One region of the Streptomyces sp. NPDC093801 genome, then DNA from elsewhere that is predicted to be linked to it. Evidence: riboswitches for the same ligand, from Rfam matches in the RefSeq annotation. Region 1 holds a riboswitch; the other holds the start of a gene.
The links. Region 1 has a riboswitch for thiamine pyrophosphate ahead of AB0469_RS33250 (thiamine ABC transporter substrate-binding protein). Riboswitches for the same ligand answer to the same signal wherever they lie in the genome.
Positions count from the first base shown of each region.

Region 2: it holds a riboswitch for thiamine pyrophosphate, as region 1 does, so the genes downstream of both, thiO (glycine oxidase ThiO) here and AB0469_RS33250 (thiamine ABC transporter substrate-binding protein) in region 1, are expected to answer to the same signal.

Region 1 covers NZ_JBFBDP010000036.1:71,810-79,056, reverse strand. Annotated here, with positions in the region: gene AB0469_RS33260 (ABC transporter ATP-binding protein) at 1-357, opposite strand, end outside; gene AB0469_RS33255 (iron ABC transporter permease) at 357-1,973, opposite strand; gene AB0469_RS33250 (thiamine ABC transporter substrate-binding protein) at 2,030-3,130, opposite strand; TPP riboswitch at 3,220-3,348, opposite strand; gene rlmN (23S rRNA (adenine(2503)-C(2))-methyltransferase RlmN) at 3,369-4,484, opposite strand; gene AB0469_RS33240 (phosphatidate cytidylyltransferase) at 4,621-5,697, opposite strand; gene frr (ribosome recycling factor) at 5,697-6,254, opposite strand; gene pyrH (UMP kinase) at 6,349-7,128, opposite strand.
Region 2 covers NZ_JBFBDP010000066.1:13,149-20,395, forward strand. Annotated here, with positions in the region: gene AB0469_RS39730 (deoxyribonuclease IV) at 1-430, opposite strand, end outside; gene pknB (Stk1 family PASTA domain-containing Ser/Thr kinase) at 437-2,350, opposite strand; gene AB0469_RS39740 (thiazole synthase) at 2,498-3,292, opposite strand; gene thiS (sulfur carrier protein ThiS) at 3,298-3,498, opposite strand; gene thiO (glycine oxidase ThiO) at 3,495-4,679, opposite strand; TPP riboswitch at 4,677-4,789, opposite strand; gene AB0469_RS39755 (FAD-dependent oxidoreductase) at 4,891-6,111, shown strand; gene AB0469_RS39760 (Rv2175c family DNA-binding protein) at 6,260-6,625, shown strand; gene thiE (thiamine phosphate synthase) at 6,705-7,247, shown strand, end outside.

The sequences.
Region 1 (7,247 bases):
GTCCAGCAGCCGGGCGACCCGCTCCCCCTGCTCCGCCTTCGCGGAGCCCCGGACGCGCAGGCCGAAGGCGACGTTCGCGCCGACGTCCCGGTGCGGGAAGAGCTGGTGGTCCTGGAACATCAGGCCGACGCCCCGCCGGTGCACCGGCACCCCGGCCTGGTCGGCGCCGCCGAGCAGCACCCGTCCGGCGGAGGGCGGCTGGAGCCCGGCCACCACCCGCAGCAGGGTGGACTTGCCGCTGCCGCTCGGCCCCAGCACGCAGACCGTCTCGTGCTCGGCGACCTCCAGGTCCACCGCGTCCACGACCGCGCGGTCGCCGAAGCGCACCGTCACCCCGTCGAGCCGGAGCAGGGTCATCAGAACTCTCCCGAGGTCTTGTCGGGTCGCAGCCGCTCCAGCACCAGCAGGGACACCGCGCACACCAGCATCAGAATCGTGCTCAGGGCCATGGCCTGCCCGTAGTTCATCTCGCCGGCCCGCCCCAGCAGCCGGGCCACGGCCACCGGCAGCGTCGGACGGTCCGGCCGGGCGATGAACACCGTCGCGCCGAACTCCCCCAGCGAGACCGCGAAGGCGAAGCCCGCCGCGATCAGCACCGCCCGCCGCACCAGCGGCAGGTCCACCTCGCGCCACACCCGCAGCGGCGACGCCCCGAGCACGGCCGCCGCCTCCCGCAGCCGCCCGTCGACCGCGCGCAGCACCGGCAGCATGGTCCGCACGACGAACGGCACCCCGACCAGGGCCTGGGCCAGCGGCACCAGGATCCATGAGGTGCGCAGGTCCAGCGGCGGCTCGTCCAGGGTGATCAGGAACCCGAAGCCCACCGTCACGGCGGACACCCCGAGGGGCAGCATCAGCAGCGCGTCGAAGCCCCGGACGAAGCGGCCCGCGCGCCGGGCCAGCGCCGCGGCCGCGAGACCGCCGACGGCCAGGGCGATGGCGGTGGCGGCGAGCGCGTACTCGAGGGAGTTGCCGATGGCCTCCAGCGGCGGCACCAGAAACGTTCCGCCCCCGGAGCCGCTCTCCTGGAGCGCCCGGTAGAACCCGAACCCGTACCCGCCGGGCGCGTCCAGGGACCGCTCCACCAGCACAGCGAGCGGGGCCACGATCAGCAGCGCCACCGTCAGCAGCACCCCGCCCAGCAGCCCGCGCTGCGCCCAGCCGCTCGGCGGGTGCGCGGTGCGCGAGGGGTCGACGAGACGCAGCGCCGCCTCCCGCCGGCGCACGGTCCAGGCGTGCACGCCGAGGATGACCCCGACGGCGGCGAACTGGACCAGCGTCAGCACCGCGGCCGTCGACAGGTCCAGCAGCTGCGCCGTCTGCCGGTAGACCTCGACCTCCAGCGTGGCGTACGAGGGCCCGCCCAGGATCTGCACGACGCCGAAGGAGCTGAAGGTGAACAGGAACACCATCAGCGCGGCGGCGGCCACCGACGGGGCGAGCGCGGGCAGGGTCACCCGCCGCCAGGCCGTGAACCGCCCGGCCCCCAGCACCCGGGCGGCCTCCTCCTGACGGGGGTCCAGCTGGGCCCACAGCCCGCCGACCGTCCGGACGACGACGGCGTAGTTGAAGAAGACGTGGGCGAGCAGGATCGCCCAGACGGTGGTGTCCAGCCGGACGCCCCACACCTCGTCGAGCAGACCGCCCCGTCCGACCAGTGCCAGGAAGGCCGTGCCGACGACCACGGTCGGCAGCACGAACGGGACCGTGACCAGGGCGCGCAGCAGCTGTTTGCCGGGGAAGGAGAAGCGCGCGAACACGTACGCGCCCGGGAGCGCGACGAGCAGGGTGAGCACGGTCGAGGCGAGCGCCTGCCAGGTGGTGAACCAGAGCACGCCGGCGATGTCGGGCTGGGAGAGCACCTCGCCGATCCGGCCGAACTGCCAGCCCCCGTCCGTCCTGAACCCGCGGCCGACGATCGCGGCCACGGGGTAGGCGAAGAACAGCCCGAAGAAGGCGAGCGGCACGGCCATCAGGGCCAGCCTGACGGCGGTGGCCCGCCCGCCCTCCCTCGGGGAGCCGTCGCGGACTACTTCACGACGATCGAGGACCATGCCTTGACCCACTGGTCGCGGTTCTTCGCGATGGTCTCGGGGGCGACGTTCTCCGGCTTCTCGACCACCACGCCGTGCTTGGTGAACGCCTCCGGCAGCTTGGCGTCCTTGACCACCGGGTTCACGAACATCTGGAGCGGCATGTCCTCCTGGAACTTCTTGCCGATCAGGAAGTCGATGAGGGCCTTGCCGCCCTCCTCGTTCTTCGCGCCCTTCAGCAGGCCCGCGAACTCGACCTGGCGGAAGCAGGTGCCGGTGGCCACGCCCGTGGGGGCCTCGGCCGGCTGGGGGTCGCCGTAGATGACCTCGACCGGCGGGCTGGAGGCGTACGAGACGACCAGCGGGCGGTCGCCCTTGGCCTTCTTGCCGCCGGCGGAGCCGGAGAAGCGCTCGTTGTAGGCCTGCTCCCAGCCGTCGACGACCTCGACGCCGTTGGCCTTGAGCTTGCTCCAGTAGTCCTTCCAGCCGTCCTCCCCGTACTTGCCGACGGAGGCGAGCAGGAAGCCGAGGCCGGGCGAGGAGGTCGCGGCGTTCTCGGTGACCAGCAGGTTCTTGTACTCCGGCTTGACCAGGTCGTCCAGCGTCTGCGGCGGGGCGATCTTCTTGTCGGCGAAGTAGGCCTTGTCGTAGTTGACGCAGATGTCGCCGGAGTCGACCGGGGTGACCCGGTGCTGCGGGTCGAGGACGAACTCGGGCTTGACCCCGGCCAGGCCCTTGGCCTCGTACGGGGTGAAGATCCCGTTGTCGAGGGCGCGGGAGAGGAGCGTGTTGTCGACTCCGAAGAAGACGTCGCCGCGCGGGGAGCCCTTGGTGAGGATCTCCTGGTTGAGGGCGGCGCCGGCGTCCCCGGACTTCAGCACCTTGACGGTGTAGCCGCTCTGCTGCTCGAACTCCTTGAGGACCGATTCGGTCACGTTGAAGGAGTCGTGGGAGACGAGCGTGATCGTCTTGGACTTCGGGGCTCCGCTCGCGGCGGCCCCGTCCTCGTTCTTGGCGCCGCCGCCGCACGCGGCGAGCGTGCCGACACCGAGGGCCGCGGCCAGCGCCGCACCCGCGATCTTCTTGGTGGTGCTCACGGTTCATTCCTCCTGGGTATGACCAGGAGAAGACGCGGCCCCGCCCGGGCGCTCGGATGGAGCGGGGCGCCCGGGCAGGGCGCAACAGCTTGAGGTGGTGACCGAACTTCCTACCCAGAATGACCTGGGCGAGGTTCAGAGGGTCTGCGGCCACGGTGCTCGATCTCAAAAACGTGGTGCCGCACTCTCAGCGCTGTGGCGCTCCCCTGTCGGAATATGCAGATGTACGCGGGCCAGACTACCGCTCGCTCGCCGCGAGCTGTCCGCACGCTCCGTCGATCTCCTGGCCACGGGTGTCCCGCACGGTCACGGGCACGCCGTGGCGGGCGATGGCCTCGACGAAGGCCTTCTCGTCCTCGGGGCGCGAGGCGGTCCACTTCGAGCCGGGCGTCGGGTTCAGCGGGATCAGGTTGACGTGCACGCGCTTGCCCTTGAGCAGGCGGCCGAGGAGGTCGCCGCGCCAGGCCTGGTCGTTGATGTCGCGGATCAGGGCGTACTCGATGGAGACCCGGCGGCCGGACTTCTCGGCGTACTCCCAGGCCGCGTCGAGGACCTCGCGGACCTTCCAGCGGGTGTTCACGGGGACGAGGGTGTCGCGCAGCTCGTCGTCCGGGGCGTGCAGGGAGACGGCGAGGCGGCACTTGAAGCCCTCGTCGGCGAACCGCAGCATGGCCGGGACCAGGCCGACGGTGGAGACGGTGATGCCGCGCTGCGACAGGCCCAGGCCGTCGGGCTCCGGGTCGGTGAGGCGGCGGATGGCGCCGACGACGCGGTTGTAGTTGGCGAGCGGCTCGCCCATGCCCATGAAGACGATGTTGGACAGGCGGGCCGGGCCGCCGGGGACCTCGCCGTCGCGCAGGGCGCGCATGCCGTCGACGATCTGGTGCACGATCTCGGCGGTGGACAGGTTGCGGTCGAGGCCGGCCTGGCCGGTGGCGCAGAACGGGCAGTTCATCCCGCAGCCGGCCTGCGAGGAGATGCACATGGTGACCCGGTCGGGGTAGCGCATCAGGACGGACTCCACGAGGGTGCCGTCGTGCAGCTTCCACAGGGTCTTGCGGGTGGTGTCGTCGTCGCAGCTGATGTGCCGGATGACGTTCATCAGCTCGGGCAGCAGCTCCTGCTGGAGCTTGTCGCGCGAGGCCGCCGGGATGTCGGTCCACTCCGCCGGGTCGTGGGCGTAGCGGGCGAAGTAGTGCTGGGAGAGCTGCTTGGCCCGGAACGGCTTCTCGCCGATCGCGGCCACCGCCTCGCGGCGCTCGGCCGGGGTCATGTCGGCGAGGTGCCGGGGCGGCTTCTTGGCCCCTCGCGGGGCGACGAAGGTGAGCTCACCCGGAGCGGGACGGGGGGCCATGCGGTACTCCTCGGTACGACGGGGTGGGGGTCACCCCGCGCATGCAGGGCCGGTCCGCGGCGTCTGGGCCGCCGGACGGAAAGGGCGCGCCGCGTGGAACACGGCGCGCCCTCCAGGATAACCCGGCCCGGACCCGTCAGCCGGTGCCGACGAAGGCGGCCAGCAGCAGCCAGACGACCGGGGCCGTCGGCAGCAGGGAGTCGAGGCGGTCCATGATGCCCCCGTGGCCCGGGAGCAGCGTGCCCATGTCCTTGATGCCCAGGTCGCGCTTGATCATCGACTCGCCGAGGTCGCCCAGGGTCGCGCTGACGGCGACGGCCAGGCCCAGCAGCAGGCCCTGCCACCAGGAGCCCCCGTCGATCAGGAACTCCATGCACAGCGCGCCGGCCGCCATCGCGAAGGCCACCGCTCCGAGGAGTCCCTCGCGGGTCTTCCCGGGGCTGATCCGCGGCGCGAGCTTGTGCTTGCCGAAGCGCCAGCCGACGGCGTACGCCCCGGTGTCGCTGACGACGGTCAGCAGCAGGAAGGTCACCACCCGCTGCGGGCCGTCCTCGGCCGTGAGGAGCATCGCGACGAAGGTCGCCAGGAAGGGCACGTAGAACGCCGCGAAGACGCCCGCGGTGACGTCCTTGAGGTAGTCCTCGGGCGGTTCCGTCATCCGCCAGACGAGCACCGCCAGCGCGGTCAGCGCCATGGCGACCCAGGCGCCCTCGGCCCCGCGGACGTAGCCGGCGATGACCATCGCCGCGCCGCCGACCGCGAGCGGGACCAGCGGCGCCTTGATGCCCTTCTTCTCCTGAAGGCGGGAGGTGAGCTCCCACAGGCCGACGACGACCGCGACGACGATCACGCCGACGAAGACGGCCTTGACGATGAACAGCGAAGCGAAGATCACCGCGCCGAGGCCGACGCCGACCCCTATGGCGGCACGCAGATCCCGCCCGGCGCGCTTCTTCTGCGGCGGGGGCGAGGCGTCCTGCGGTGCCTGGGAAGGCGGTGGCGGGGGGCTGGGCATGGGCTCCTGCAACGGCATCTCGGTACGGAGCGGGGGGCCGCCGGCGAAGGCGGCCCCCCGATCGCGTGCTTCCCGGTCGTCGAACGCACGGCCGGCGGCATCGGGCACGATGGGCATGGGCGCAGTCTGCGGGCCCACCAGCGCATCGTATGCGGGACCCGCCGGTACCGGCTCAGCGGCCCAGGGAGAGTCGTTCATCAGACCTCGAGGAGCTCGGCTTCCTTGTGCTTGAGCAGCTCGTCCACCTGCGCGACGTACTTCGCGGTGGTGTCGTCGAGCTCCTTCTCGGCGCGGCGCACCTCGTCCTCGCCGGCCTCCTTGTCCTTGACCAGCTTGTCGAGGGCGTCCTTGGCCTTGCGGCGCACGGCGCGGATGGAGACGCGGGAGTCCTCGGCCTTGTTCTTGGCGACCTTGATGTACTCCTTGCGGCGGTCCTGCGTCAGCTCGGGGAAGGTCACCCGGATGATGTTGCCGTCGTTGCTGGGGTTGACGCCCAGGTCGGAGTCGCGGATCGCCTGCTCGATGTTGCGCAGGGCGCTCTTGTCGAAGGGGGTGACGACGGCCATGCGCGGCTCGGGCACCGAGAAGGAGGCGAGCTGGTTGATGGGCGTGATGGCGCCGTAGTAGTCCGCCACGATCTTGTTGAACATCGCCGGGTGCGCACGGCCCGTGCGAATCGCGGCGAAGTCCTCCTTGGCGACGACGACGGCCTTCTCCATCTTCTCCTCGGCTTCGAGGAGGATTTCTTCGATCACCACGTGCTCCTGCATGTCTTGAATGGATGGTTCGGGCGGGCGGGGCGGTACGGGCCGCCCGGACCGGGCCCGTGGAGGGCCCGGTGCGACGGGCTCAGGCCCGGGTGCCCTGGTCGCTCACGAGCGTGCCGATCTTCTCACCCTTGACGGCACGGGCGATATTGCCTTCGGCGAGCAGCTCGAAGACGAGGATCGGCAGCTGGTTGTCGCGGCACAGCGTGATGGCCGTGGCGTCGGCGACCTTGAGGTCCCGGGACAGCACCTCGTTGTACTCCAGCGCGTCGAACTTCACCGCGTCCGGGTTGGTCTTCGGGTCGGAGTCGTAGACCCCGTCGACGCCGTTCTTGCCCATGAGCAGGGCCTCGGCGTCGATCTCCAGGGCGCGCTGGGCGGCCGTGGTGTCGGTGGAGAAGTACGGCATGCCCATACCGGCGCCGAAGATGACGACGCGGCCCTTCTCCAGGTGCCGGACGGCGCGCAGCGGGATGTACGGCTCCGCGACCTGGCCCATGGTGATGGCGGTCTGGACGCGGCTGTCGATGCCCTCCTTCTCCAGGAAGTCCTGGAGGGCGAGGCAGTTCATGACGGTGCCGAGCATGCCCATGTAGTCGGACCGGGCCCGGTCCATGCCGCGCTGCTGAAGCTCCGCGCCGCGGAAGAAGTTGCCGCCGCCGATGACGACCGCGATCTCGGCGCCGTCTCGGACCACGGCCGCGATCTCGCGGGCGATGGCGTGCACGACGTCAGGGTCGACACCCAGCCCGCCGCCGCCGGAGAAGGCTTCGCCGGACAGCTTCAGCATGAAGCGGCGACCCTTCTTCTCGTGGTCGCTCTTGTCGTGGGATGCGGTGTGGGGGTCCACGCCCTGGTTCATGGAGATCTCCTCGTGCACATACGAAGAAGGCCATTGCCGGTGGGTCCTCTCGGTTCCCTCTGCGGCAATGGCCTCCTCGTCAGATCTGCGGTCGTCCGGCGCAAGCGCGGACGACTGCC
Region 2 (7,247 bases), on a different contig from region 1:
AGGGGTCGTCCTCGTGCGTCAGCTCGTCCAGCAGCGGCAGCATGTACTCCCTGACCTGCGCGTACGCCTCCTCGCGCGGACGGCCCCCGGTCGCCGAGCCGGTGTGCACGACCACCCCGAGTGCACCGATCTCCCGGCCCCGGCGCAGTGAGTGCCGCAGGGACTCCACCGACTTCTCGACGGTCGCCGCGGTGTGCGAGCCGAAGTTGATCAGGTACGGGGCGTGCACGTAGACCGGGATCGACTCCGCGGCGCACTGCGCGCGGAACAGCTCGTCCTGCGCGGGGTTCCCGGTCGGGGTGGCCCAGCCGCGCGGGTTGGCCACGAAGACCTGGACGGCCTCGGCGCCCATCTCACGGGCGTAGGCCAGGCCCACGGAGGCCAGCCCGCCGGCGACGGGCACGTGCCCGCCCACGGGATTGCGTGACAACGCTGCTCAGAGCCCCTTGGTCTTGATGGTGATCGTGCTGCCCTCGGGGACGCTCTGCCCGGCGGGCACCGACTGGGTGTCCACCGTGCTGCTGAAGGACAGGAAGGGACGCTCCACCTTCACCTTGAAGCCCAGGGCCTCCAGCGCCTTGCGGGCCGCGTCCACGTCCTGGCCGGCCACGTTCGGGACCTGGACCGGCCGGGGGCCCTTGGAGAGGGTCAGCGTGACCGTGTCCCCGGCGGCGGCCTGGGTGCCCGCGCCGATCGACTGGCCGGCGACCGTACCGGCGGGCGCCGGGGAGTTGACCTGGTCGGGGGCCGTTTCCACCTTCAGGCCGAGGGCCTCCAGCGCGGCCCGCGCCTGGTCGGCCGACTGGCCGGTGACGGTCGGGACCTGGACCGGGCGGCCCTTGCTGACCTGGAGGGCGACGGCGGTGTCGGGGGCCCGCTTCTGGCCGCCGGCCGGGTCGGTGCCGATCACCGATCCCTGGGCCACGTCCTGGCTGAACGCCTGGGTGACGATGCCGGGGGCCAGCCCCGCCTTCGTCAGCTCGGCCTTGGCCTCCTCCAGCGGCCGGCCCTTCAGGTCGGGCACGCTGACCAGCTCGGGGCCGCGGGAGACCGTGAGGGTCACCGCGCCGTTGCCCTTGATCCGCTTGCCGCCGGCCGGGTCGGAGTTCATCACCGTGCCGCGCTCGAAGGCCTCGCTGAACTTCCGGTCGACCTTCTTGACGCCGAGCCCGGCGGCGGAGAGCTCCGCCCTGGCCTGCTCCTCCGTCTTGCCGAGGAGGTTGGGGACCTTGGTGAACTGGCCGGAGTTGATGTACCAGACGCCGCCGCCCAGACCCAGGGCGAGCAGGATTGCGGCGATGACGAGGAGCATGCCCCGCCGCGGCCGGCGGGGGGCCGCAGGTGCCGGGGCCTGCGGCACGTGCGGCCGCTCCAGGCGGGAGGTGTGGTGCACGGGCTGCTCCTGCGCCGGCCCCGCCACCGGGCGCGGGATCACGCTGGTGCGGTCCTCGGCGGCGGACCGCTCGGCGGCCCGCGCCTGCGGCGGTACGGCGTCCAGCTCGGCCTCGCCGATCCGCGCCCGGGCCTCGCGGGCCAGCCCCAGGAGGGCGGCGGCGTCGGCGGGGCGCAGCTCGGGCGTGCGGGCGGTGGCCTGGGCGACGAGCTCGTCGAGGGAGGCGGGCAGCCCGGGGACGGCGGCCGACGGGGGCGGGACGTCCTCGTTGAGGTGCTGGAAGAGCACCTGGGCGGGGCTGCCGCCGGTGTGCGGCTTCGAGCCGGTGAGCATCTCGTACAGCACGACGCCGCAGGCGTAGACGTCCACGCGGGTGTCGTAGACCCCGTCCTCGATCTGCTCGGGGGCGAGGTAGGAGACGGTGCCGAGGACGGAGCCGGTGGTCTGGGTGGCGGCGTCCACGGAGCGGACGAGGCCGAAGTCGGCGACCTTGACCCGGCCGTCGTCGCCGATCAGGACGTTCTCGGGCTTGATGTCCCGGTGGACGAAGCCGGCGCGGTGGGCGGTGCCGAGGGCGGCGAGGACCGGCTCGAGGATGTCGAGCGCGGCCCGCGGCTGGAGCGCGCCGCGCTCGCGCAGGACGTCGCGCAGGGTGCAGCCGGAGACGTACTCCATGGCGAGGTAGGTGTACGGGCCGTCGGTGCCCTGGTCGAAGACCCCGACCACGTTGGGGTGCGCGAGGCGGGCCACGGACTTCGCCTCGCGGATGAAGCGGTCGACGAAGGCGGCGTCGGCGGCCAGGTCCGGGTGCATGATCTTCAGCGCGAGGACGCGGTCGAGGCGGGTGTCGAGGGCCCGGTAGACCGTCGCCATGCCGCCTGCGGCGATGCGGGCGTCGACGCGGTAGCGGCCGTCGAGCACGCGCCCGACGAGGGGGTCATCCAGGGTCGTATCCACCCGGCGATTCTACGAGGACCCCCGCCACCCCCGGCCGGGGTGTCCACGCCTTGCAGCGCAGCTGTGACGTGGGCGGGGGGAGGGGGGGAGACGGCGGGGGCCGCCGCCTCCCCCCTCCGCCCCCCCCGAGGGGGTGGGGCGGGGTCCTCAGAACGCCGGGCGTTCCGGGTCCAGGGTGGCGCGGCCCTCCAGCGGGGACGAGGCCTCGGCGAAGCGGCGCTGGGGGATGCGGCCCGCGCGGTGGGCCAGCCGGCCCGCCGAGACGGCGTCGCGCATGGCCGCCGCCATGAGCACCGGCTCCTGCGCGCGGGTCACCGCGGAGGCCAGCATCACCGCCGCGCAGCCGAGCTCCATCGCCAGGGCGGCGTCCGAGGCCGTGCCCGCGCCCGCGTCCAGGATGACCGGCACCCCGGCCCGCTCCACGATCAGCTCGAAGTTGTGCGGGTTGCGGATGCCCATCCCGGAGCCGATGGGGGAGCCCAGCGGCATGATCGCCGCGCAGCCCGCGTCCTCCAGCCTCCGCGCCAGCACCGGGTCGTCGTTCGTGTACGGCAGGACGGTGAAGCCCTCGTCGACCAGGACCTCCGCCGCGTCCAGCAGCTCGACCGCGTCCGGCAGCAGCGTCCGCTCGTCCGCGACCACCTCCAGCTTGATCCAGTCCGTGCCCAGCGCCTCCCGCGCCAGCCGGGCCGTCAGCACGGCCTCGCCGGCGGTGAAGCAGCCCGCGGTGTTCGGCAGGACCGCGATGCCCAGCTTCGACAGGACGGACAGCACCGATCCCTGGACCGTCGGGTCCAGGCGGCGCATGGCCACCGTGGTCAGCTCGGTGCCGGAGGTGATCAGGGCGCGTTCCAGGACCTCCAGGCTCGGGGCGCCGCCCGTGCCCATGATCAGGCGGGAGGAGAAGGTCCGGCCGCCCAGGGTGAACAGGTCGTCGGCCATGGTGCTCAGCCTCCCTGGACCGCGGTGAGGACCTCGACCCGGTCACCGTCGCCGACCGCGGTGTGCGGCCACTGCCCGCGCGGGACGACCGTCTCGTTGAGGGCGGCGGCCACGCCGGACGGGGCGGTGGTCAGGGTGGCGACCACCGCGTCGAGGGTGGTGCCGGCCGCGACCTCGCGCGGCTCGCCGTTGACGGAGATGGTCATGCGAGGGACTCCTGACGCGTGGAGGAGAAGCGGCGGGGGCTGAAGGGGCGGGCGATCTCCGGTACGGCGCCGGTGGTCAGCAGCTCCGCCATCACGTCGCCGGTGAGCGGGGTCAGCAGCACCCCGTTGCGGTAGTGGCCGGTGGCCAGGTGCAGCCCGGGCAGGTCGCTGGGGCCCAGCAGCGGCGCGTTGTCGGGGGAGCACGGGCGCAGCCCGGCCCGGGTCTCGACCAGGGGGAGCTCGGTGATGCCGGGGACCAGCTCGTGGGCGTCGCGCAGCAGCTCGTAGACCCCGCCCGCGGTGACGGTGGTGTCCCAGCCGAGTTCCTCGCTGGTGGCGCCGACGACGAGCTCGCCGTTCTCGCGCGGGACCAGGTAGACGTGGCTGCCGCGCACCACGGCCCGTACCGTCCGGGACAGGAAGGGGGCGTAGGCGGGTGGCACGGCCAGCCGCAGGACCTGGCCCTTGACCGGCCGTACGGGCGGCAGCACCTGTTCCGGTACCCCCTCCAGCCGGCCGCTGAGGGAGCCGGCGGCCAGGACCACCTGGCCGGCGCGCAGCCCGGTGCCGTCGTCGAGCAGCGCCCCCGAGGCCCGGTCGGCGGTGACGAGCAGCCGGCGGGCGGCCGCCCGGTGGATCTCCACCCCGGCCCGCTCGCAGGCGGCCAGCAGTGCGGCGGCGAGCCGGCGCGGGTCGACCTGGTGGTCCCCGTCGACGCGCAGTCCGCCGCGCACCCCGGGGGCCAGCATCGGCTCCAGGCGGCGGCATTCGCGGCCGGTGAGCCACTCGGACTCCAGACCGCAGCGGCGCTGGAGGGCGTGCAGTTCCCGCAGGTGGAGGCGGTCGTCGGCGTCGAGGGCGACGGCCAGGGTGCCGCAGGCGCGGTAGCCGAGGTCCATGCCACCGCTGGCCTCGGTGAGCTCGGCGGCGAACTGCGGGTAGCGGGCGGCGGAGGCGAGGTTGAGCCCCAGCAGGGTCTCCTCGCCGTAGTGCAGTTCGGTGACGGCGGCGAGCATGCCGGCCGCGACCCGGGCGGCGCCACCGCCGGGGTCGGGGTCGGCGAGCGCGGTGCGCAGGCCGCTGCGGGCCGCCCGCCAGGCGGTGACCAGGCCGATGATCCCGCCACCGATGACGAGGACGTCGCAGCCCCGGTGGTCGGATCCCTTGTCGGATGCGTGCATGGGCGTCCAGCCCCTCCCTTCGCCGGCATGACCCGGATCAGGTTCGTACGGTCGGAGGCCGGCCAGCCTCCCTCTCAGCCCGGTGCGCCCGGACTCCCGCGATAGGTACGGTGGCCAGCGTAACCCCGGGGCCGGTGGCGGGTAAGGCTGCCTCCCTGTGGCACCCCGCCCCCAGTTTCCTGACGCACCGTCAGGTGGCTAGGCTGGCCGTGTGAGTGAGCAGACGGAACAGACGAAGCCCGGTGTCGTGATCGTCGGCGCCGGAATGGCCGGGGTGCAGACCGCGGTGGCCCTGCGGGAACAGGGCTGGACCGGCCCCGTGACCCTGCTGGGCGCCGAACCCCACCAGCCCTACGACCGCCCGCCGCTGTCCAAGGCGGTACTGCTCGGCAAGGCCGAGGACTCGGCCTTCGACGTCGACTTCGAGGGCCTGGGCATCGCCCTCCGCCTGGGGACCGAGGTCACCGGCCTGCGCGCCGCCGACCACGAGCTGGACACCGAGGCCGGCCCGGTCCCGTACGAGGTCCTCGTCCTGGCCACCGGAGCCGTACCCCTGACCCTGCCCGGCACCGACGGCGTCCCCGGCGTCCACCTGCTGCGCACCCTCGACGACGCCGCCCGGCTGCGCCCGGTCCTGGCCGCCGCCCCCGACACCGTCGTGGTCGGGGCCGGCTGGATCGGCGCCGAGTTCGCCACCGCCGCCCGCGAGGCCGGCTGCGCCGTCACCGTGGTCGAGGCGGCCGACCGGGTCCTCGCCGGGGCCCTGCCCGCCGAGGTCGCCGCCCCCATGGCCCGCTGGTACGCCGGAGCCGGCGCCACCCTGCTCACCGGCGCCCGGGTGGCCGGGATCGAGGAGGGCCGAGTGCTCCTCGCGGACGGCCGCGAGCTGCCCGCCGGGGCCGTCGTCGTCGGCGTCGGCGCCCGGCCCGCCACCGACTGGCTCGACGGCAGCGGCGTCGAGCGGGGCCCCGACGGCTCCGTCACCGCCGACGCCCACCTGCGCACCTCCCTGCCCGGGGTGTACGCCGTCGGCGACTGCTCCTCCTTCCCGTCGGCCCGCTACGGGACCCGGCTGCTGGTCCACCACTGGGACAACGCCCTCCAGGGCCCGCGCACGGTCGCGGCGAACATCGTCGCGGGGGAGGCCGTGCAGGCCTACGACCCCGTGCCCTACTTCTGGTCCGAGCAGTTCGGCCGCTTCGTGCAGTACGCCGGCCACCACGGCGGCGCCGACACCCTGCTGTGGCGCGGCGACCCGGACGCGGACGCCTGGTCGGTGTGCTGGCTGCGCGGGGACGCCCTCGTCGCGGTCCTGGCCGTCGGCCGTCCCCGGGACCTGGCCCAGGGGCGGAAGCTGATCGAGTCGGGCACCCCCGTGGACCCGGCCAGGGTCGCCGACCCGGGCGTACCGCTGAAGTCGGCCGCCGCCTGACACGGCCCCGGGGCCCGGTCCGCCGCCGCGCGGCCGGGCCCGTAACCGGACGCGGACCCCGATCCGGGCGGATCCCCGCCTACGCGGACGGACCCGGACGGACGGGGCCGGGTACCGGGTGCCCCGCCGAGGTGGCAGGCTTGTCCCCGTGACCGAGATTGACGCAAAGATCGATGCCCTCGTCCCCTCCTGGCTGTACCTCCCCGACATCGCGGAGATGCTCGACATCGAGGTGACCCGGGTCCGCCAGATGGTCAAGGAAGGGCAGCTGATCGCCGTACGCCGGGGCGAGAACCGCGCCCTGCAGGTTCCGGCCCAGTTCATCGACGGCGACAAGGTCGTCAAGGGACTCGTCGGCCTGCTGACGGTGCTGCGCGACGACCGCTTCTCCGACGAGGAGATGCTGGAGTGGCTCTTCACCGAGGATCCGACCCTGCCCGGCACCCCCGTGCAGGCGCTGCGCGAGAATCGCGGCACGGAGGTGAAGCGCCGCGCCCAGGCGCTCGCCCTCTGACCGGCTGATCCACGGGTGTGCGGGCCGGCGGGGTAGCCTCGGCCCGCCCGCACACCGCCACCACCAGGGGGGTACTCCCATGCAGCAGCTGTCCGACGCCCGGCTCTACCTGTGCACGGACGCCCGAAAGCGGCAGGGAGACCTCCCCGAGTTCCTCGACGCGGTCCTGGCCGGCGGGGTCGACGTCATCCAGCTCCGCGACAAGGGCATGGAGGCCGGAGAGGAACTCGAACACCTCCGGGTCTTCGCCGAGGCCGCCCGCCGGCACGGCAGGCTCCTCGCGGTCAACGACCGCGCCGACGTCGCGCACGCCATCGGCTCCGACGTCCTGCACCTGGGCCAGGGCGACATCCCCGTCCCCGCCGCCCGTGCGATCCTCGGCCGGGACGTCCTGATCGGGCGCTCCTGCCACTCCGCGTCCGAGGTCGACGCCGCCGTCGCCGAACCCGGCGTGGACTACTTCTGCACCGGCCCCTGCTGGCCCACCCCCACCAAGCCCGGCCGCCACGCCCCCGGCCTGGACCTCGTCCGCCACGCGGCCTCCCTGGACCAGGACCGCCCCTGGTTCGCCATCGGCGGCATCGACGCCGGCAACCTGGACGAGGTCCTCGACGCCGGGGCC